3 regions of the Terrabacter sp. RAF57 genome follow, and region 1 is predicted to be linked to each of the others. Evidence: riboswitches for the same ligand, from Rfam matches in the RefSeq annotation. Region 1 holds a riboswitch; each other region holds the start of a gene.
The links. Region 1 has a riboswitch for cyclic di-AMP ahead of AB4Y83_RS16065 (C40 family peptidase). Riboswitches for the same ligand answer to the same signal wherever they lie in the genome.

Region 1 (7,510 bases):
GGCCGGACGGCATACGTGCTCGGACGGCATGTGTGCCCGGACAGCAGAAGGGCCCGGACAGCAGAAGGGCCCGGACAGCAGAAGGGCCCGGACAGCAGAAGGGCCCGGTCACGGAGACCGGGCCCTTCCCATCTGGAGCAGGCGGCACGAATTGCACGTACGTCTTCCTTCTGGAAGAAGGCTGTTCTGCTACTGAACTACGCCTGCGAGGCGTCGCCAACCGTAGCAACAGTCGGGCCGCGACGTCCAAACGGCGCGCTCGGGCGCGCCGCCGGACCGCCCGCTCGGGTCCGGGCCGACGTGCTCGAGGTCAGCCGAGGGTCACGAGCCGTCGCGCAGGCGGCGGGCGAAGGCCGACGACCGCGCCCGCAGCTCCTCGACACGTCGCTCGACGAGGGCGAGCGGGTCGAGGCCGCCCTCCATGCCGTTCGGCGGGCGTCGGACGTGCGTCGAGCAGCTGAAGTCGGCGTGCACGAGGGTGCCGAGGCTGTTGCCCTCGCGGCCGGATGCCCCGGCCCGCCGGGCCACGAAGAGGGCCACCTCGCTCGTCGCGAAGGCGTCCTCGCACCAGGCGCACATCGCGCTCGCCTTGCGCGTGCGCTCGGCGGTCCGGAGGAGGAAGCCGACGGGTTCGTCGTCGACCGGGACGACGGCGTAGGCCCGTTGCGGGTTGCTGCGGTCAACCCAGCCGAGGTAGTCGAGCGTCTCCCAGCGCGGGCCGAGGTCGAGGTCGGCGGGGAGGGTTGCCTGCTTGGCCTCACGCCGGGAGGCGTTGACGAAGGAGGCGCGAATCTCGTTGTCCGTCAATGGTTTCACGGTCTGTTCCTGTCAGTCGGGCAGGACCGGGGTGCCCGGTCAGCCGGGGTGGGGGAGGTGGAGCGGGACCGTGACCGCTGAGCAGGCCATGACGGCCACCCACCTCTCCGCGGGCCTCCCCGCTGACGACTGACGTGCCCCGACGGAGCAGCGTCCATGGTGCGTCACGACGTCCACGGTGGTCCACTGGTTTACCGAGCACCGCAGCGCCGGACTGCGTATGCCGTGGGCTGCCGAGAGCGTCCTCCACGCCACGGTGGCGGATGGAATGTCTGCTTCCACCGCATTTGACTTGTCAACTATTGCCACAATCTGTTCGTCTAGGACCCTTTTCGTGACCTGTCTGTCACCGTCGATGGATGCTCATCGCCCGGGGTCTCCCCCGAGCGGCCCACCGCACGCCGAGTCCTGTCCACCGGTGGGGCAGCAACGCAATAACGGACAGGAGTGGGGGACCCACTTTCGGGCCGGCCAACCGGTCKTTGGGGTGAAGCCGCATCTGCGGCCGGGCATCTTCCGCCCGAACCCGACAGCTCACCTCACAGGCGTGGGAAGGAATCCACCATGCCCACTTCTACCCTTGCACGCCGAATTCCCTTGCAGTCCCTGGCTATCACGCCACTTCTCGCAGCCGCCCTCCTCGTCGGGACGGGTAGCGCGCCGACATCGTCGGTGACGCACCAGGCTGCCTCTCGAGCGGGAACCGCTCCGGTCACGATCAAGGCCAGACCGGTCGCCTACGTCTCGGCCGCCACGCGCGCTGCGCGCGGCAGGACCGCCGTCAGGGTCGCTGCCGCACAGCAGGGCGATCCCTACCGCTACGGGGCTGCGGGCCCGTCGGCGTTCGACTGCTCCGGCCTCGTCTACTACACCTACCGCACCCGTCTCGGCGTCGGCGTCCCGCGCACCGCCAACGCCCAACGACTCGCCAGCGTCCGCATCAGCAAGGCGAACGTCCAGCAGGGCGACCTCATCTTCTTCATGTCCGGAGGCCGCGCGTACCACGTCGGCATCTACGCCGGCTACGGCAAGGTCTGGCACGCACCCAGACCCGGCCAGCGCGTCCAGCTCTCGAGGATCTGGACGACGAGCTGGGTCGCAGGCCGCATGCCCTGACCCGGATCGGTCCCGGGGGTCCGTGTCGACCCTCGGGGCCGTGTCACCGGGCGGTGCCCACCTCTCGGTGGTTCGACTCGTCGTGCGCGGAGCGAGCGACGGGAATCGAACCCGCGTATCCAGCTTGGGAAGCTGGCGCTCTACCATTGAGCTACGCTCGCACGGGCCGCCCGGAGGTGCCCCGCGAAGGGTCCGCAAGGCGGCACGCGGCGTCAGTGTAGCCGACACCGCGCCAGTGTCAGGAACGCGACCCCAGGGGCCGAAACCGTCATGGATCTCGCCAAGCAGACCGCCTTCGTCGACCACGTCCGCGAGCGCGGCGGTGCGAGTGCCCAGGTGGCCGTCACCCTCGAGCAGTTCTTCGAGGGCAACGACTGCGAGTGGTGCATCGCGCCGAACCGTCCCGAGGACGTGCCGCTCGACACCGTGCGCCGGGTGCTCTTCGAGCTGCGCGAGCACCCGGAGGTGCACGACGTGCGGGTGGAGCTCGACGTCCTCGAGTTCCAGGACTTCCCCGACGACGAATGGCCCTACGCGAGTGGGGTGGCCGTCATCACGACCCTGCTCCCCGAGGAGGTCGACGCGATGACGATCGATGCCGACACCGAGTCGAGCGGCGGCCCCGCCGCGAGCGCGCAGTGGCTCGTCGACGGGCCGGTCGTGCCCGACGGCCACCACTACGTCGGCGTGTGGTGGGACTGATGGCTGCCGACGGCGGCCCGATCGTCACGGGAGAGCTCGAGCAGGTCACCGACGCCGTCTGCTACCACGGCGAGGGGCCCGTGTGGTCGCCGACGTGGGGTGGGCTGCGCTGGGTCGACCTTCTCGCCGGTGACGTCCTGACCCTGCGCGCCGACGGCTCCGTCGACCGCCTGCACGTCGGCGACGTCGCCGCCTTCGTGCGGCCACGCAGGTCCGGGGGCTGGGTGGTCGCGACCGAGCGCGGTCTGGCGCTCGCGGACGAGCCGGACGGCACACCCACCCCGTGGTTCGACCTCTGGGACGACCCGACGGTCCGGATGAACGAGGGCGGCGTCGACGGCGAGGGCCGCCTGTGGGCGGGGACGATGGGCTACGACCGCGTGCCCGGCAGCGCGCGGCTCCTCCGAGTCGACGGCAACGGCGACGTCACGACCCTGCTGCCCGACGTGACGATCTCCAACGGCATCGACCTCTCGCCCGACGGCCGGCTCGCCTACTACGACGACACCCCGACCGGCCGCACCGACGTCTTCACGGTCGTCGACGGCGAGCTCACCGACCGGCGCCCCTTCGTCACCCACGACGTCGGCCACCCTGACGGGCTCACCGTCGACAGCGCCGGCAACGTCTGGGTCGCTCTCAACGGCGCGGGCCGCGTCCGCTGCCACTCACCGGGGGGCGACGTGCTCGCCGAGGTCGCCGTCCCCGTGCGCCTCACGACGGCGTGCACGTTCGGCGGCGACGACCTGCGCGACCTCTACGTCACGACGTCGCGCGAGAACCTCGACGACCCCGAGCCCCAGGCCGGAGCCGTCTTCCGCGTGCGCGTCGCCGTGCCGGGGCAGCCGGTGCGCGCCTTCGCCGGCTGAGCGCAGCCCCCAGACCACGAGGGCGTATGCCGTGTGCCCGGGTCGCGCAGCGGGGCCCGGGCACGCTCGGCACGCATCACCTCACGGCGGTGGTCCCGGGCGGGTCATCCGGCCGTCGGAGGACGGGCCGAGGAGCACGACCGGGCGACGCGGTCGCAGCCGGCCGGACGGCATACCACCGGGGTCGACGGCGGCGCCGTCTTCGTCCTTGCCGCCCACGCCGAGGAGGCTGCGCGTCAGCGCCTGCGCGTCCGACAGGAGCTCGTCGAGGGCCTGGCCGAGGTGGTCGTCGGCCGGCGGCTCGTCGGCGACCGCCGCCGCGAGGACCGCGCGCCGCACGAGCTCCTTGACGAAGGACGCCGTCGTGCCCTCGGCCCGGGCAGCCGCGGCCGAGATCGCCTCGGGGCCGAAGAGGTGCCCGCCGTAGAGGCGGAGCAGCTCGCGACGGCCCTCGGCGTCCGGCAGCGGGATCTCGGCGGCCAGGTCGACACGGCCGGGCCGCTGCGACAGGGCGACCTCCAGGTCCTCGACGCGGTTCGTCGTCAGCACGAAGGCGACGTCGGAGTCGGAGTCGAGGCCGTCGAGGGCGTCGAGCACCTCGAAGAGCAGGGGAGAGGCCCCCATCGGGGCGAACGACCGGTCCTCGGCGACGAGATCGCAGTCCTCGAGGACGACGATCGCCGGCTGGTGCGCCCGCGCGACCTTGGCGGCGTCGTGGATGAAGCGCAACGAGCCGCCGCTCAGCAGCACGGCCGTCGTGCCCGGCGTCGCCGAGAGCAGGTAGCGGACCGTGTGCGTCTTGCCGGTGCCGGGCGGCCCGTAGAGCAGGACTCCGCGCTTGAGGTGCTGCCCGTGGGCCACGAGCCGCTCCCGGTGCTCGCCCATGCCGATGACGTGGTGCGCCACCCGGTCGAGCACCCCCTCGGGCAGCACGACGGCGGCCGCGTCGATGGTCGGTCGCTCGATGAAGGTCACGCCGGCCATGCCGGGCCCGTAGGGGTCCGAGCCGAACGTCACGACCTGGCCGCGGATGACGCTGCGCTCGTCCATGAGCTCCTGGATGCGCGCCATGAGGGCGTCGGACACGTCGCGGTCGCGGGCGACGACCTCGATGCTCCCGGACTCGCGCCCGAACTGTCGGTTCATGCCCTGCTGACGGACCGCGACGGCGTGTCCGTCGAAGTGGAAGAGGCGGATGCCGGACGTCACGACCTGTCGCTGGTCGTCCTTGCCGGGGCCGGTCGGCATCCGGTCGTAGTCGACCTGGCCGACCGACATGACCTGGCCGTGGAAGCGCTGCACGAGGTCGCCGAGCGACATGTGGTGACGCGCGTCGCCGGCGATGCCGATGACGGCGGCGTCGGGGTCGGCGCCAGCGACCTCGGACAGGGCGATGTCCGCGTCGACGAGGCGGTGCGGCAGCACGGTCGCCGAGACGACGGCCAGCAGGTGCGGCTCGACCCCGAGGTGCTCGCGCAGGGCGTCCGACAGCCGCTGTCCGGCCTCGTCGGACGGTAGCGACTCGAGGATCCGCCGAAGGACGGAGTGGAAGTCGGCGAGCAGGGCGTCGTCGGCGCGGCCGGAGCCCGGGCCGGAGGGGTCGGAGGGGTCCATGACGTGACGATAGGTCGCCGACGGCGTCCGTGGGGCGTCCGCGAGGGAAGAGAGTCGGGCAGGAGTGCCGGGGCGAATCCGGCCCGGCGTTATAGCCTCGTCCCGTGCTGCTCTCCGACAAGGACATCCGGGCCGAGATCGCCGCCGAGCGGGTCGTGCTCGACCCGTGGGACCCCTCGATGGTCCAACCGTCGAGCGTCGACGTCCGGCTGGACAAGTTCTTCCGGCTCTTCGACAACCACAAGTACCCCTACATCGACCCGGCCGCCGAGCAGCCGGAGCTGACGCGGCTCGTCGAGGTCGGTCCCGACGAGGACAGCTTCGTGCTGCACCCGGGCGAGTTCGTCCTCGGCTCGACGCTCGAGACCGTGACCCTCCCGGACGACCTCGCTGCGCGCGTCGAGGGCAAGAGCTCGCTCGGACGGCTCGGCCTGCTGACCCATGCGACCGCCGGCTTCGTCGACCCCGGCTTCTCCGGCCACGTCACGCTCGAGCTGTCCAACGTCGCGACCCTGCCGATCATGCTCTACCCCGGCATGAAGATCGGCCAGCTCTGCTTCATCCGCCTCAGCTCGCCGGCCGAGAACCCTTACGGCTCAGCGGCCTACGGCTCCCACTACCAGGGGCAGCGCGGTCCCACGGCGAGCCGCTCGTTCGCGAGCTTCCACCGCACCCAGGTGTGAGCGCCGACCTCGACACCACCGCGGCCGACGGCGACAGCATGCCGTTGGCCTCCCTGGTCTGGGACGCGCGGCCCGCGGACGCCGCCGTCGTCGCCCTCGTCATGCACGGCGGTGCCGTCGACGGGCACGAGCCCAACCGGCCCTGGTCGCACAACGTCGCGCGCCTCGTGCCGTTCGCCCGGTCCCTCAAGAGGGTGCCCGGTCCGATCGCCGTCGCCCGGCTCCGCTTCCGCGTCCGTGGCTGGAACGGCGATGCGATGCCCGTCGAGGACGCCCGGTGGGCGCTGGCACAGGTGCGGGCGGCATACCCCGGTGTCCCGATCGCCCTCGTCGGTCACTCGATGGGCGGACGGGTCGCGATGTTCGTCGGCAACGAGCCCGACGTCCGCCTCGTCGTCGGCCTCGCTCCGTGGGTCGAGCCGGGCGACCCGCACCCGGGCGCGGGCCGGCGCACCGTCCTCATCCACGGCGACCGTGACGTCATCTGCTCGCTCGCCCGCACCCGCCGCGCGGTGGAGCAGATGCAGGCCGAGGGGCTCGACGCCTCCCTCGTCCGCGTCGCCCGCGCCGACCACGCGATGCTCGTGCGGGCCCGGCTCTGGACGGACCTCGTCACCGAGGTCGTCGAGGCCTCCTTCGCGCACGAGCTCGGTGGCACGGGTGAGCCGCGATCCGGCCCGATCGGGGCCGTCGTCGCCCGGGTCGTGCACTCCGGGGGCGTCACGGTCGACATCTGACCCTCGACGAGGACCGCGGCGCGGTCGGCGCAGGCGGGTACGTTGAGGGACATGATCCGCTTCGAGGGCGTGACCAAGCGATACGCCGAGGCGTCCGGCACCGCGCGCGGGGACGGGTCGGTCGCTGTCGACGACCTGACCCTCGAGGCCCCGACGGGCCAGATCACCGTCCTCGTCGGTCCCTCGGGCTGCGGCAAGACGACGACGCTGCGCATGGTCAACCGGATGATCACCCCGACGTCCGGCACCATCTCGATCGACGGCCGCGACACCGCCTCGCTCGACGTCGCCGAGCTGCGCCGCGGCATCGGCTACGTCATCCAGCACGCCGGTCTCTTCCCGCACCGCACGGTCCTCGACAACGTCACGACCGTCCCGCGGCTGCTCGGCACCGACAAGCGCACCGCGCGGACGCGGGCCATGGAGCTCATCGAGCGGGTTGGCCTCGACCCGGCGATGGCCAAGCGCTATCCCGCGCAGCTCTCCGGCGGCCAGCAGCAGCGCGTCGGTGTGGCCCGCGCGCTCGCAGCCGACCCTCCCGTCATGCTCATGGACGAGCCCTTCTCGGCCGTCGATCCCGTCGTGCGCGAGCAGCTCCAGAACGAGTTCCTGCGGCTCCAGTCCGACCTCGGCAAGACCATCCTCTTCGTGACCCACGACATCGACGAGGCCGTCAAGCTCGGCGACCAGGTGGCGGTCCTGCGCGTGGGCGGCGTTCTCGCCCAGCTCGACTCGCCGGCCAAGCTCCTCGCCGACCCCGTCGACGACTTCGTCGCCGGCTTCGTCGGCCGCGACCGCGGCTACCGCGCGCTCTCCTTTGCGGCGGCCCCCGAGCTCTCGCTCGCCGACGAGCCCACCGTGTCCCTCGATGCCAGTGCCGACGACGTCCGAGCCGTCGGTACGCCGTGGGTGCTGTGCGTCGGTGCCGCGGGCGAGCCCTTGGGCTGGGTCCGGGCGGCTGCCGTCGAGTCCG
Region 2 (7,510 bases), on a different contig from region 1:
CACCGCGACGGCCGGGTCGGGCGCGTCGGTCACGGAGCCGCCCGCTCGGGGCTGCGCGGTCACGAGGTGAGCCCCGCTGCGCTGCAGGCCCTGGCGCTGACGCTGGCCGTCGAGGTGCCCGTGCTCGTGTCGTTCGCGCGCGCAGCGGGCTGGGCCGGGTGGGGCCGCGCGCTCGTCGGCGCGGTCGGCGTCAACATCGTGACCCACCCCGTGCTGTATGCCGTGTCGACGGGCTTCGGGTCACCGTGGCAGCTCGTGGGGGCGGAGGTCGCCGTCGCCGCCGGGGAGACGGCGCTCCTCGTCGCGGGGTGGCGGGTGCAGGCGCGCGAGGACGCGATGACGGTGGCGCTGGCGGTCGTCGCCGCCAACGCCGCCTCCACCGCCATCGGTCTGCTCGTCCTCTGAGTCCTGGCCACGGGCCAATGCTTTCGTCGGCTGGTCGGCCCGGCCACCCGAGTAACCCGATCGTTAGGGTCCTGTGGCGTGACCGAGATTCAGGGGGACGGCGCGGAGGGACGCAGCGGCAGCCTGCGCGCCATCGCGCTGTCGGCCTACGGGCCCACTCTCCTGGGCTCGACGGGCGCGGGCGCGGTGTCCCCGATCATCGCGGTGTCGGCACGTGAGCTCGGCGCCTCGGTCGGCGTCGCGGCGCTGCTCGTCGCGATGCTGGGCGTGGGCCAGCTGCTCGGCGACCTGCCGTCCGGTGCCCTCGCGGCCCGCATCGGTGAGCGCCGGGCGCTGCTCGTCGCGGCCGTGATCGAGGCCATGGGCATGCTCGTCGCGGCTCTGGCCGGCGGTCTCGTCATGCTCTTCGTCGGGGTGCTCGTCATCGGGCTCGCCGGCTCGCTCTTCGGCCTGGCCCGGCAGGCCTACCTCACCGAGGCGGTTCCGGTGGCGATGCGGGCACGGGCCCTGTCGACGTTGGGTGGCGTGCACCGCATCGGCTACTTCGTCGGCCCCTTCATCGGATCGCTCGTCATCGCCAGGTGGGGGACCGAGGCGGCGTATGCCGTCGGCGGCGTCGCGAGCATCGCCGCGTTCGTCCTCGTCCTGCTCGCGCCGGACATCACCGGCTCGGCGCATCGGATCGGGGGCGGCGGACCGCCGCGCAGCGTGGCGTCCGTGCTCCTCCAGCACCGGCACGTCCTCCTGACGCTCGGCACCGGTGCCATGTGCGTGGCCGGGGCGCGCGCCATCCGCGAGGCCCTCGTGCCGCTGTGGGCCGAGTCGGTCGGCTTCTCCCCGGCGCAGACGTCGCTCGTCTTCGGGGTCGCCGGGGCGCTCGACATGGCCCTCTTCTACCCCTCGGGCTGGCTCATGGACCGCCACGGCCGGGTCGCGGCCGCCGTGCCCAGCATGCTCGTGCTCGGCCTCGGCATGATGCTGCTCCCGCTCGCCACGAGCCTCGTCGCCGTGACGGCCGCGGCGACCGTGCTCGGTCTCGGCAACGGCCTCGGGGCGGGGCTCATCATGACCCTCGGCGCCGACGCCTCGCCCGCGGACGGACGGGCGCAGTTCCTCGGCGGTTGGCGGCTCTGCGCGGACGTGGGAAGGGCAGCGGGCCCGCTGGCGTTGTCAGGGCTGAGCGCCATCATGTCGCTCGGCGCCTCCTCCGTCGTGCTCGGCGTGGGTGCCGTGGTCGGGGCGGGCTGGCTGCGCATCTGGGTGCCACGGCACGACCCGACCCGACGCGCGAGGACCGGGCCGACGCCCGGGCCACTCACGGGCGGTCCCTGACCGCTCTCCGATTCTGAGAAGGTATGACCGTGACGGACCTGATCGACACCACCGAGATGTACCTGCGCACCATCTTCGAGCTCGAGGAGGAGGGCATCGTGCCCCTCCGCGCGCGCATCGCCGAGCGTCTCGGCCACTCGGGCCCCACCGTGTCGCAGACCGTCGCCCGCATGGAGCGCGACGGGCTCGTCGCGGTCTCGGGCGACCGTCACCTCGAGCTGTCCGACCACGGCCGGCTGCTCGCGACCCGCGTCATGCGCAAGCACCGCCTCGCCGAGCGGCTGCTCGTCGACGTCATCGGCCTCGAGTGGGAGTACGCCCACGACGAGGCCTGCCGCTGGGAGCACGTCATGTCCGAGAAGGTCGAGCGCAAGATCCTCGGCCTCATCGGCGAGGGGCTCGAGTCGCCCTACGGCAACCCCATCCCCGGTCTCGAGGAGCTCGGGGTGCGCCAGGACGAGGACTTCCTCACCGGCCTAAGCACCCTGACCGCCGCCGTGGGGGTCGCGCCGACGGTGGTGACGATCCGTCGCATCGGTGAGCCCGTCCAGGTCGACCCGGAGGCGCTCGCGCTGCTGACGAGTGCCGGCGTCGTGCCCGGCGCCCGCGTCGAAGTCGTCCGTGACGGCGGCCGGGTCGTCGCCGTCCGCGAGGGCAGCGAGCCGTCCACGGGCGTCTCCCTGCCCGACGACGTGGCCGTCCACGTCTTCTGCCAGGCCGCCTGAACACGCCGTATCCGGCAGGGTTTGCCCCGGTTTGCCGGGTCGTTTTGGCAGGCCTTGCCACACCTCGTCCGGCCCCTTCCGGAGGTCGCTGAAATTTCTTTGACTTCCGGGAACTCGAAGGTGACAAGGCACTCCTACTTGGGTACGGTGGGCGAACTTGCTCTCCCCGTCGAGTGAGTGCCCCGGGTCGGACCGCCTAGTCCTGCCATCGACCTGAGGCTCAGTACGAACCGCATGGCAGGAGCGGGGGAACCACTTTCTCCGGGCGTCGAGAGACGCCCTCGGGGTGAAGCCCTCCGTGGACCGAGACCGGTCCGAGCGAAGGCCGGGCAGTACCTCCAGCCCGAACCCGACAGCTCACCTCGTAGGCGTCGAGAGGTCAAACGTGGCTCAGAACGTTCCCGGGCGCCACCGCGCCCCCGGTCGCTTCAACGCGATCTCGGAGCTCAAGACGATCGCCAAGGAGTCGGCCCAGCCCGCCGTGAAGGGTGCCGCCATCGTCGCGGCCTCGGGTGGTCTCGTCGCTTCGTTCGCCGGCACCGCGAACGCCGCTGACGGCTCCGCCAGCACGGTCGCCGGTCCCGCGGCCGTCGGCCCCGCCGTCGGCACGCTCAAGGCCGGCAACGCCCTGTCGGCGATCGGCTACGCCAAGCCCGCCCTCAAGCAGGCCTCGGTCAAGCCGGTCGTCATCGAGGACGTCCAGGTCAAGTCCGAGCGCGCCGCGAAGAAGGCCGCCGAGAAGGCCGCCGCCGAGCGTGAGGTGACCCAGCAGCGCGCGTCGCGCTCCGGCTCGACCACCCGGGTCGCCCTCAACGTCGCGCCCAACCCCAGCGCCACCGGCATCATCGGCATCGCCCAGTCGTACTTCGGCGTTCCCTACGTCTACGGCGGCACGACGCCCTCCGGCTTCGACTGCTCCGGCTTCACGTCCTACGTCTACCGCCAGGCCGGCATCTCGATCCCGCGCACCGCGTCCGCGCAGGCCGCGGCCTCGACCCCGGTCAGCAACCCGCGCCCCGGCGACCTCGTCTTCTTCGGCTCGCCGATCTACCACGTGGGCATCTACGTCAGCCCGGGCCGCATGATCGACGCCCAGCGTCCCGGCACCGTCATCGGCAACCACTCCATCTGGACGACGCCGTCGATGTACGGCCGCATCTGAGCGGTCACCTCTCACGCCACACGCTGCGCCCCCACCGGATCCGGTGGGGGCGCAGCGCTTTCCGGCCCTGTCGGCCACCGTGGTTGACTGAGTCGATGACCGATCAGCCTGCTGCCGAGTCCACGACCATGATCGAGCTCGACCTCTGGAGCGACCTGGTCTGCCCTTACTCGTGGGTCGCCAAGCGCCGTGTCGAGGCTGCCGTCGCCGCCTTCGAGCGGCCGCACGACGTCACGGTGCGCCTGCGCTCCTTCGAGCTCGACCCGGACGTCCCGGTCGGTGGCTCCGTGCCCGTCAGCGACCACCTCTCGGTGCGCCACGGCGGCGACGCGGGCGCTGGCCGGCTCATGAACGCCAAGGCCAGCGAGGTGGCCGAGGCCGACGACCTCGTCTTCGACTGGGACCGCGCGGTGCGCGCCAACACCTTCGACGCGCACCGGCTCTGCGCCCTCGCCGGCGAGATGGGAGGCCCCGCGCTGCGCTCCGCGGCGGTCGAGCGCTTCCACTCCGCGCACTTCGGCGAGGGCCTCGCCATCGACGACCGTGAGGTCCTGCAGCGCCTCGCCGGCGAGTGCGGTCTCGACGAGCGGCGGGTGTCGGCCGTGCTCGCCTCCGACGAGTACGCCGAGCAGGTGCGTGAGGACGAGCAGCAGGCGCGCTCCATGGGCGTGATGTCGACGCCGTTCGTCGTCGCCAACGGGTATGCCGCCGTGACCGGAGCGCACCCGGTCGAGGACTACCTCGCGCTGCTGCGCGGGGTGGCCACGCAGACCCTCTGAGCGCGGACTCGCAGGCAGGGTGCCCGGCCCGACGGGCCGGGCGGACGGCATACGCCCTCGGTCAGGAGGGCTGGTCCGCGGCCGGGCGGCCGAAGGAGACCGCGTCGTCCACGGCGGGTGGGGCGTCGGCGCGCAGCTGGTGGTCGGGGAGCGGGCCGAGGGCGTCGTTGACGGTCGAGAAGGCCCGGCGCAGCGCGACGAAGACCGTGATCGCGAAGATCTGCCGGTCGTCGAAGCCGGCGGCGCGCAAGGGCTCGAGGTCGGCAGGGGTGGTGGCGTTCGGGGTGCTCGCCACGGTCCGGGCCCAGGTCGCCAGGGCGGCGTCGGCGGCGTCGAGGGGCTCGTCGTCTCCGCGGAGCACGGCGCCTGCGACCTCCTCGCCGGCAGCGGTGGCGAGGCGGCCACCCCACGCGAGCGCGCAGTAGGAGTCGCCGATGGTCGAGGCGGTCGCGGCGATGAGGATGCCGCGCTGCCGGAAGCTCAGGCCGGCGACGGAGACCATGTCGGCCAGGAGCGCGAAGAGCGTGTCGTGGGCCGCTGGCGACTGCGCCCAGACGCGGCTGAGGTTCATGACGTAGCCGTGGTCGGTGACGTCGCTCGCGAAGTAGGCCTCGAGCTCCGGTGTCAGAGCCGGTTCGCTGAGGAAGCCGTGGCTCGGGTCGGTCGCCGTCATGTGCTGCTCCTGGGGTGACGGGTCGTGGAGTCTCTATGGTCGCACGCAGGTCCGGGTCGGATCCGGCTCTTGGGCAAGCCCGCCCGGGCGTCGGTAGGTGTGTCGCAAACGCACGCAAATCACCCGGCACGCCGCCAACCCTGTACATCCGAGGGCATGTCGCGCCATGATTCGGTCCCTCGCGCGTCTCCAGGGGAAGGATGCGTGAGGTGCGTTGCTGACGCGCCGACAGGCCGGGGACGGGACCCGGCGCCCGGTCACGCACCCTGCTGGAGCTTGGGTCGAGACAGCCGACGAGACGTCGGGGTACGGGTGGGGGACAGAAGAACGTGGAGCGGGCGCACGACGAGCACGGCGGCGAGTCCGTGGCTGGGGCGGACGAGGGCGTACGCGTCGACGGACCCGAGAGCGACGCGGCGCTCGTCGACCGGGTTCGGGCGGGCGACGCCGCCGCCTACTCCGTGCTGTGGTCGCGGCACGAGCCCGCGGCCCGACGGCTCGCCTCCCGGGTCGCGTCGCCGAGCGACGTCGACGACCTCGTCAGCGAGAGCTTCACCCGCACCCTCGATGCCCTCCGTGGTGGGGGCGGGCCCGACACCGCCTTCCGGCCCTACCTGTTCAGCACGCTGCGCCGGGCCAACATCGACGTGGCGCGGCGCTACACGAACCGGGTCGTGCTGACCGACGACGAGACGACCGTCGACACCCGCGCGGCTGCCTCGGCGGAGGACGAGGCCGTCGACGCCGAGGAGCGCGACGCCGTCTGGGCGGCCTGGCGTTCGCTGCCCGACGAGTCCCGGTCGCTGCTCTGGCGTCTGGTCGTGCACGAGGAGAAGCCGCACCAGATCGCTCCCGGGCTGGGCACGACGCCGAACGGCGTCGCGAGCCGGAGCAAGCGGGCGCGAGAGCGGCTGCGCCAGACCTTCCTCTCCGAGCTCGTCGCGAACGCCGGCGACGCGGACTGCCGGGCGGTGCGACGCCAGCTCGGTGGCTACGTGCGCGACTCCCTCCCGGTCAAGGCTCGCGAGCGCGTCGACGAGCACCTCGACAGCTGCGCCCGGTGCCGGGCTGCGGTGCTCGACGTCGTCGACGTCGACGAGGCGATCCGGCTGCGCGTCGCGCCGGTGCTCCTGCCAGGGGCGTTCGCGGTGGCGTCGGGGCTCGGTGCCGCCGACGCGGTGGGCGACGACGCGGTGGGCGACGGCACGGTCGTCGCCGGTGCAGCGGGCGCGGGCGCGGTCGCAGCGACGGGCGGCGCCACGATCCCGGTCGCCGTGGGCGTGGCCTCGCTCATGGACGGGGCCGACGACCTGTCAGAGTTCGCCGCCGACGTCAGCGGAGGTGGGCCCGGAGGTGGCTCGGGCGGGGTCAACGGTCGCGTGCTGTCGGTGCCGGGTCGCTCGGCGGCCGCGGTGCTGGCTGCGGCTGCACTCGTCGTCGCGACCGCCCTCTTCCTGCTCCAACTCCAGCCGACCGGACGCGTCTCGGCCGACGCGCCGGTGGGCCGGGACTCGTCGGCCGGACCGGTGGACGGGACGGAGTCGCCCTACCCGGCCGAGACGACGAGCTCGTCGGTGCCGACGTCGACCGCGCCGCGACCCGTGATGGGGGTCGCGACGGCCGAGGGCGTCTCTCGTTTCCGGTCGTCGGGCGGCCGGAGCGGGAGCGCCGACCGGCAGTCGAGGCCGCCGTCGCGCCCCGCGCCGAACTCCACCGGCACGAGCGCCACCTCGTCGAGCCGCCCGAGCCCGAGCCCGAGCCCGAGCCCGACGACGACGCCGACGCCGACGAGCAGCCGGCCGACCCCGACGACCAATGTCGCGCCGCCTCCCGCTCCGGTCGGCACGGTGACGAGCCTGACGTTCACGCCGAGCGACCGCGGCTACCTCGCACACCTGACGGCGCCGGCCGGCTGGCTCCTCACCTCGGTGCGCGACGTGCACGGCGCCCGGGTCGTCGAGCACGTGAGCCAGCCGACCGCGCAGTTCGACGGGCGGCTGCGCGCCGGGGAGCTCGTCGTCGAGGTCACCCGCGTGCAGCCCCGTCTCTCGGGGGACCTCGTGGCCCGCTTCACCGACCGCGCCGGAGCGACGCTGCCCGGGTCGGGCAGCTACCCGTTGCGCTGATCGCCCTCGGGCTCGGCCAGGTCAGGGTCCCCGGGCTCGGGCACGTCTGTGGTGGGTGGGGGCTGGGAGGGGGCGGGCGCGCCGTCGGGCGGGAGGGCGGCATACGCCATCTGGCCGGGGAGGTCGGGGACACTCTCGTCGACGGGGATCACCTGGCTCAGCCGGGTCAGCTCGACGACGGCGCGGATGGGCGAGGCGTGGGGGACGACGAGCCGGAGATCCTGTCGGCGGTCCCGCAGTCGCTGGGAGAGGCGGAAGAACGCGGCGATGCCACCGCTGTCGAGGTAGGTCGTGCCGCTGAGGTCGAC
Region 3 (7,510 bases), on a different contig from region 1:
TCGCTGTTCAGCGTCGAGGGCGGCGCGACGGCGGCCGGTCGCCTCCTCGACCGCGGCGCCACGGCCGTCGTGTGCGGCTCGGACCTCATGGCTCTCGGTGCGATCCGCGAGGCTCGCAAGCGCGGTCTCAACGTGCCGCGCGACTTCTCGGTCGTCGGCTACGACGACTCGACGCTCATCGCCTTCACCGACCCACCCCTGACGACGGTTCGCCAGAGCGTCAACGCGATGAGTGCTGCGACCGTGCGCGCCCTGCTCGACGAGATCGCCGGGCAACCTTCTCCCCGAGCGGAGTACGTCTTCCGCCCCGAGCTCGTGGTCCGCGGGTCGACCGGCGCCGTCCGGCGCCACTGAGGGGCGTCACCCGACGCCAGCGGACGGCATACCTGCCCTGACCGACGGTGCGGGGGCCGTGGTGCCCTGAAGTGCGGGTGCGTATGCCGGGTGGCCCGGTCGCGTCCGTCAGCTCGGGGCGTGGGCGGCGGAGCTGAGCTGCTCGAGACGCGTCAGCAGTGCGGCCACCGCCTGCTCGTCGTCGACGCGATAGCGGGCGGCCGTGGAACCGGTGCCGACCTTGACCGTGATGTCCTCGGGTCGCCGCATCCGCATGAACGCATCCTCATCAGTGACGTCGTCGCCGAGGTAGACGCGTGCGACGGCGCCGACGTGGCGGCCGAGGGCGGTCACCGCGGATCCCTTGTCCGCGTGGGAGACCGACAGCTCGAGCACCGACTTGCCCTTGAGCACCTTGACACCGGGGTGGTCGAGGGCGACCCGCCGGGCGTCGGCGATCGCGGCGTCGCCGGTCTCGCGCGGGATGCCCCGGACGTGGACGACGACGGCGGCCGACTTGTACTCGATGCCGGCCTCGGGGTGATGCTCCTTGACGAGGGCCTCGATGTCGGTGCGCAGCTCGGCGAGCGTCACCTCGTCGGCGGGGGTGACGGCGGCCGCCTCCATGGCCTCGCGCACGGCCGGGCTCGACGATTCGGCGCCATGGCTGCCGATGAGGACGATCGGCTCGTCCTCGGTGATGCCGGTGAGCTCACGCAGCGTGCCGAGGTCGCGGCCCGAGACGACGGCGACGTGCACGCCGGGCAGGCTCGCGAGCGACCGGAGCGTCTCGACGGTGCCCTCGACGGGAGTGGCCTGCATCGGGTCGGCGTCGAACGGCGCGAGCACCCCGTCGAAGTCGGTCGCGACGAGCAGGACCTCCGCGGAGGCCGCGGCCTCGAGGGCCTCGGTGGTCGGTGCGCCGGTGCTCATGACCGCGTCCCGTTCGTCGCGCTGCGGGATTCGTCGCGGGAGTCGCTGCCCGGACGGTCGGACGACGTGCCGGACGACTCGCTGGGCGCCGGCATGAGCGGTGTCTCCTCAGCGTGCGGTGTGGGCCGCGGGCGCGACTCGGCCCCCGGCATCTCGGGCGCCGCGGCGAGCGCGGCGAGGTAGCGGGCCGCCCAGCGCTGGACGTCGTGGTCGGACACGCGGCGGCGCAGCGCCTTCATGATCCGCTGCTTGTCCTTGGCCGGGGTGTTGATGGCGCGCAGGATCGTCTGCTTGAGCCCCTCGATGTCGTGCGGGTTGCACGCGAAGGCCTGGTGCAGCTCGTGCCACGCGCCGGTGAACTCCGACAGCACGAGGGCGCCCCCGAGGTCATGGCGGCACGTGACGTACTCCTTGGCAACGAGGTTCATGCCGTCGCGGAGCGGGGTGACGAGCATGACGTCTGCGGCCTGGAAGAGGGCCGCCATCTCCTCGCGCGGGTAGGAGTGGTGCAGGTAGTGGACGGCCGGGGCGCCGATCTTGCCGAGGTCGCCGTTGATGCGGCCGACGGTCTGCTCGATCTCGATCTTGAGGTTGCGGTAGGCCTCGACGCGCTCGCGGCTCGGGGTCGCGACCTGCACGAGCGTGACGTCGGGCGGCCCGATGCGACGCTCGCTCAGCAGCTCCTCGTAGGCCTTGAGACGGTGCCGGATGCCCTTGGTGTAGTCGAGCCGGTCGACACCGAGCATGAGGACCTTGGGGTTGCCGAGGCTCTCGCGGATCTCGCGAGCGCGCTCCATGACGTCGGGGCGCTTGGCCAGTTCCTCGAGTCCCTGGAAGTCGACGGAGATCGGGATGGCCGCCGCCCGGACCTGGCGGTGGGCACCCTCGACGGTGACGCGGTCGCGCTTGGTCGCGGCGCCGAGCAGCTGGCGGCAGGCGCGCACGAAGTTGCGGGCGTCGGCCTGGCGCTGGAAGCCGAGGAAGTCGGCTCCGAGCAGGCCCTCGAGCAGCTGGGCCCGCCACGGCAGCTGGGCGAAGAGCTCGACGGGCGGGAAGGGGATGTGGTTGAACCACCCGATGCGCACATCGGGCCGCAGCTGGCGCACGAGGGCAGGGACCAGCTGGAGCTGGTAGTCCTGCACCCACACGGTGGCGCCCTCGGCCGCGACCTCGGCGACGGCCTCGGCGAAGCGACGGTTGACCGTCTGGTAGCTCGACCACCACTCGCGGTGGAAGGTCGCGGGCACGATGACGTCGTGGTAGATCGGCCACAGGGTGTCGTTGGAGAAGCCCTCGTAGTAGTCCCGGACCTCGTCGGTCGACAGCGGCACGGGGTGCAGGTGGATGCCGTCCTCGTCGAACGGCTCGGGTGCCTCACCGGCGTCTCCGGCCCAGCCGACCCAGGCGCCGGGCTGCGTGCGCATCACCGACTCCATGGCCGTGACGAGGCCGCCGGGACTGCGTCGCCACTCGACCGCGCCGTCGTCGGTGACGACCTTGTCGACGGGCAGGCGGTTCGCGGCGATGACGAGGTCGTAGGTCGGCCGAGGGGTCGACACGCAATCAGCTCCTGCTGCTCGAGGGGAGGGCACGGCCCTCGACGTACCCAGACCCGGGGGAGGGGCGCCGCGGGGCGCGATCGGTCCCACTCTAACGAGCGAACGGTGGCGCCCGGTGCGGTCCCGCTCTAGGGTCGATACAGGGCATCTCTGGTGGAGCGGGTGGCCGCCTGAGGGCATCGCGCCGAGGTGAAGGAGTCGCCGTGAAGATTTCTGACGTGCTGCGCAAGAAGGGCAGCGAGGTCATCACCATCAAGCCCGACGAGACGGTCGCCGGCCTGCTCGGCCTGCTGGCCGAGCACCGCATCGGCGCGGTCGTGGTGAGCACGGACGGCACGAGCGTGGACGGGATCGTCAGCGAGCGCGACATCGTCCGGCACCTCCACAGCACCGGCACGAGCGTGCTCGAGGCGCCGGTGTCGCAGATCATGACGAGCGAGGTCACCACCGGTTCGGCCGACGACAACATCGCCGACCTCGCGGGGACGATGACGGAGATGCGGGTGCGCCACGTGCCGATCGTCGACGCCGACGGCAAGCTCGCCGCGATCGTCAGCATCGGCGACATCGTCAAGCACCGGCTCTCCGAGCTCCAGTCCGAGCGCGACCAGCTGCGCGACTACATCAGCAGCTGACGCTCCGGAGAAACTGGACAGAACCGACGAACCAGGACACTCCGAGGCTCGCTGCCGCAGGGTTCCTGCCGTGGCGCCCCCGTCGCATACCGTAGGGGTATGACTGCGTACGACCGGACCGAGCGGGTGCCCAACCCGCGGCCCGGCGCGCGCACCGGTGGCGTGCCCGTGGCAGCGCGCCCCGGCGGGCCGGGGTCCCCGCAGCGGATCGGCCCATACCGTCTCATCGAGGAGATCGGCGAGGGCGGCATGGGCGTGGTCCACCTCGCCCTCGACCCGCGCGGCCGTGCCGTCGCGATCAAGGTCCTGCGCGCCCACGTCGCGCACGACGCCGACGCCCGGCAGCGACTGTCCCGTGAGGTCGACACCCTCTCGCGCGTCCGCGACGCGCGGGTCGCGAGCGTCATCGACGCCGACGTCATGGCGCCCCGCCCCTACATCGTGACCCGCTACGTGCCCGGCCCGGCCCTCGACGAGGTCGTCGAGGACCACGGCCCGCTGGCCCCGGCGGACCTGCTTCGCCTGGCCCGCGGGATCGCCGAGGCGATCCGCGCCATCCACGCGTGCGGGGTCGTCCACCGCGACATCAAGCCGGGCAACGTCCTCATCGAGGACGGCGACCCGGTCCTCATCGACTTCGGCATCGCGCACCTGCAGGACGACGTGCGCCACACCGTCGGCGGGCTCGTCATGGGCACGCCCGGCTACCTCTCGCCCGAGCTCGTCGAGGGTGCCGCCATCACCGACGCCACCGACTGGTGGGGCTGGGCCGCCACGATCACGTATGCCGCGTCGGGCCGTCCGCCCTTCGGCCGCGCCCGCATGGACGCCGTGCTCACCCGCGTCCGGGCTGGTGACGTCGACCTCGAGGGGGTCGACCCGCGCCTCGTGCCGCTGCTGCGCGCGTCCCTCTCTCCCGATCCGCGGCTTCGCCCCCACGCCGACGAGGTCATCGCGGCGCTCGAGCTCTACGCCGCCGGCCGCGCGGCGACGGTGCCGACGCCGAGCGGCAACCCGTGGGACGACGGCCGCGTCAGCGCGACCCCCGGAGACACCCAGGTCGTGCAGCACGGCAGCACCGCCGTCATGCCGCCCGTCGGCACAGCAGGCACGGCAGGCGCGGTGGGCGCGGTGGGCGCTGGCGCGGCCGCGGCGAACCCGGTGCGGTGGGCCCCGCCCCCGACCGGTCCGCGGTCGTCCGACCCCGGCCCGGCGGCATACGACCACGGCTGGGACGACGAGCCCGCGTCGCCGGACGACTGGGGCGGCGCCCAGGCCTACGATGCCCGGCACGGGCGCGGCGGGCAGGACGTCGAGCCGGCTCCGCAGGACGGCTACTGGCCCGACGACGAGTGGGACGAGGACGACGAGCCCGCCCAGCGCGAGGGCGACCCGCGCATCGGACTGCCGATGCGCACCGGACTGCTCGCCGCTGTCGCGATCGCCTGGGTCGGTGCCCTCATGGCGTGGCCGGGCATCGCCCTCGTCGTGCTCGTCGTCCTGTCGGCGCTCGCCCGGGCCACCGACCGCTCGGTCACGGCGCTCGTGATGCGCCGCTACGACTTCGGCCGCCGGCGCAGCGACGTGCCCTTCGCCGTCGTGTCGAGCCCGTGGCACCTCGTCGTCGGCATCATCGCAACCGCGGTCGGGCTGCTCCTGCCCGTGGCGGTGGCGCTCGCCGGCGTCTTCGCGGCCGCCCTGCTCCTCGCCGGCACGCAAGGGACCGACCTCGGCCCGGGCACACCGATCACGCTCGCGATCGGCGGTGTCCTCGGCCTGCTCATGCTGTGGTGGGGCCCCGGCGGCGCCTCGCTGCGACGCGGTTCGCGCTCGATGGCGCGGCGCCTCGTGCCAGCCGGCCTGGCCGCGCAGATCGTGTCCGGGCTGCTCGCCGTCTTCGGCGTCGCGGCTGCGCTCGTGGCCCTGCAGCACGGGTCGAGCCTCACGTGGGACCCGTTCACGACGAACCCGTTCGGGAAGTGACGGCTCGGCGCGAGACGGTTGAGCGTGCGGGGCGGGGCCTGTGGGGCGCCCGGGCGGCCCCTGTGCGAGGCCTGTGTGCATAGCGGATCGACCTGCATCTGGGGCTGAAAAAAAGATCACGGAAGTGTCTCGACGTGCCTTGTGCGCTGCGGAAACGTCCCGTACCGTCAGTGCTCGGCGGCCTCGACTTTCGGGTCGAACGGGAGCAGCACGACTCGGTTCCCGGGTCGCTTCGTCGCGTCCGGCTCCACACGAACGCTCCCACAACTTCACATGGACACCCATTTATCCGTTCCCTGAGCGCGCCGAGCCTCGCCAGCCAGGGATGTAGCCCACACCCGTGGGCCGGGCGAGGACGGGGGACCCAGTGTGGCCAGTGAGTGCATGTGTGTCGAAGCGCATGTCAAGAGGACGAGATCTGGTCTCGGGGTGAAGTCGCATCCGCGACGGGGCACCTGACGCCCCAACCCGACAGCTAACCCCGCAGGCGCGCGTCAGGAAGGATCACCCATGCAGTACATGTCCAAGCATGCTGCGGCCAAGAAGATCTCGGTCAAGCAGCGCATCGCGGGAGTCGGAATCGCTGGAGCCGCCACCATCGTCGGTGGCATCGCCGCGGGCGGGTCGGCCAAGGCCGCCTCGGTCTGGGATCGCGTCGCCCAGTGCGAGTCGAGCGGCAACTGGCACATCAACACCGGCAACGGCTACTACGGCGGCCTCCAGTTCGTGCAGAGCACGTGGCGTGGCTACGGCGGCACGGCCTTCGCGTCGCGCGCCGACCTCGCCACGCGGGCCGAGCAGATCGCCATCGCGCAGCGCGTGCTCGCCTCCCAGGGCCCCGGCGCCTGGCCGGTGTGCTCGCAGCGGGCCGGCCTGACGCGGGCCAACGGTGGCGCGACGACGACCCCGGTCTCGCGGTCGACCGTCCGCAAGCCCGTGACGACGAAGAAGGTCGTCAAGAAGAAGACGTACGCGACGAAGCCCACGGTCAAGAACACCGCCAAGGGCGCCAAGGTCACCGTGCACAGCGGCGACACCCTCGGCAAGATCGCCGCGCGCTACCACGTGGCCGGCGGCTGGAAGGCCCTCTGGAAGGCCAACGGCGCCCGGGTCACCAACCCGAACCTCATCTTCGTGGGTCAGACTCTGCGACTCCCGTGAGTTCCTGATACAACTGAGCCGGACGGCCTCGCGCGACCAACCCCTGGGTTGCGCGGGGCCGTCCTTCTCATGTCCGGCGTCGGTTCGCGCCCGGTGTTTGGGCGTATGCCGTCCGGCTCGGTTACGCTTTCGCCCGTCCGCGGCGCTCGCGCCGAGACGTGCTGGCGTGGCGCAATTGGTAGCGCACCTGTCTTGTAAACAGGCGGTTAGGGGTTCGAGTCCCCTCGCCAGCTCTCCGCTCAACGGGGTCGATAGTGACCCTGACCTGCGGTTTCGCGGTCGTGGAGCGAGCTGGATGCTGTGGGCACGAGTGGGGGCAACGACTCTGACTCCAGCGTGACCGGCTCACAACCCCACACCGGCTCTTCGGAGAAGCCTCTTCCCGGACCGGTCACCAACCAGCGTAGAACCCCGGCCCTTGCCAAGTCTTGGCCTAAAGGGGTGCCATGAGCGTGCGTCCTGAGCGGCTGGTTCCGGGGACTTATCTGGCTAAGGACCAGCTTGGCCTTTGAGCGTGGTTCAGCTGTTGGCCGGGACGTCTTGCACGGTGCGTTGTGGGCGGCGGGCCGGATCATCGCGCTCGAGACCGGCCCCAGGTTCCGGTTCAGTCGCACCGAGAGACCGTTCTCGTCACGAGCTCACCCGAAGGCCCGCGCCCAGTTCTTCGAGGGCGACCTCTGACCTGGCGGTCCAAGGGCCGGCTCAGCCCCATGTGAAGCCGGCCCCTGGACCCATGGGGACGTACTCCTTGCCGCACCGGGCGCAGGCGCGATACAGCTTGCCGTCCGACGTATAGGTCGTCGCCCACACGTGGCGGGTGTTGATACGGCAGCCGAGGGGTAGGTGGACGGCCGGCTCCGGCTGCGGTCCGCCGTCCGTCAGGACGGCGTGCATCGTCGAGGCCGA

Region 2: linked by a shared signal. The riboswitch ahead of AB4Y83_RS21830 (C40 family peptidase) and the one ahead of AB4Y83_RS16065 (C40 family peptidase) in region 1 are both predicted to bind cyclic di-AMP.
Region 3: linked by a shared signal. The riboswitch ahead of AB4Y83_RS19650 (transglycosylase family protein) and the one ahead of AB4Y83_RS16065 (C40 family peptidase) in region 1 are both predicted to bind cyclic di-AMP.

Annotation. Positions count from the first base shown of each region.
Region 1 is NZ_JBFRDT010000014.1:21,807-29,316, forward strand. It holds tRNA gene AB4Y83_RS16055 (tRNA-Gly) at 134-207, opposite strand; gene AB4Y83_RS16060 (FBP domain-containing protein) at 322-816, opposite strand; cyclic di-AMP (ydaO/yuaA leader) riboswitch at 1,237-1,379, shown strand; gene AB4Y83_RS16065 (C40 family peptidase) at 1,414-1,932, shown strand; tRNA gene AB4Y83_RS16070 (tRNA-Gly) at 2,023-2,093, opposite strand; gene AB4Y83_RS16075 (hypothetical protein) at 2,203-2,634, shown strand; gene AB4Y83_RS16080 (SMP-30/gluconolactonase/LRE family protein) at 2,634-3,503, shown strand; gene AB4Y83_RS16085 (AAA family ATPase) at 3,585-5,117, opposite strand; gene dcd (dCTP deaminase) at 5,222-5,800, shown strand; gene AB4Y83_RS16095 (serine aminopeptidase domain-containing protein) at 5,797-6,537, shown strand; gene AB4Y83_RS16100 (ABC transporter ATP-binding protein) at 6,589-7,510, shown strand, end outside.
Region 2 is NZ_JBFRDT010000034.1:1,250-8,759, forward strand. It holds gene AB4Y83_RS21810 (hypothetical protein) at 1-63, opposite strand, end outside; gene AB4Y83_RS21815 (hypothetical protein) at 67-405, shown strand; gene AB4Y83_RS21820 (MFS transporter) at 484-1,737, shown strand; gene AB4Y83_RS21825 (iron dependent repressor, metal binding and dimerization domain protein) at 1,767-2,462, shown strand; cyclic di-AMP (ydaO/yuaA leader) riboswitch at 2,670-2,845, shown strand; gene AB4Y83_RS21830 (C40 family peptidase) at 2,848-3,624, shown strand; gene AB4Y83_RS21835 (DsbA family oxidoreductase) at 3,720-4,403, shown strand; gene AB4Y83_RS21840 (hypothetical protein) at 4,465-5,076, opposite strand; gene AB4Y83_RS21845 (sigma-70 family RNA polymerase sigma factor) at 5,406-7,202, shown strand; gene AB4Y83_RS21850 (STAS domain-containing protein) at 7,187-7,510, opposite strand, start outside.
Region 3 is NZ_JBFRDT010000022.1:80,964-88,473, forward strand. It holds gene AB4Y83_RS19625 (LacI family DNA-binding transcriptional regulator) at 1-354, shown strand, start outside; gene otsB (trehalose-phosphatase) at 463-1,266, opposite strand; gene AB4Y83_RS19635 (alpha,alpha-trehalose-phosphate synthase (UDP-forming)) at 1,263-2,825, opposite strand; gene AB4Y83_RS19640 (CBS domain-containing protein) at 3,029-3,460, shown strand; gene AB4Y83_RS19645 (protein kinase domain-containing protein) at 3,560-5,443, shown strand; cyclic di-AMP (ydaO/yuaA leader) riboswitch at 5,763-5,950, shown strand; gene AB4Y83_RS19650 (transglycosylase family protein) at 5,954-6,604, shown strand; tRNA gene AB4Y83_RS19655 (tRNA-Thr) at 6,765-6,837, shown strand; gene AB4Y83_RS19660 (hypothetical protein) at 7,307-7,510, opposite strand, start outside.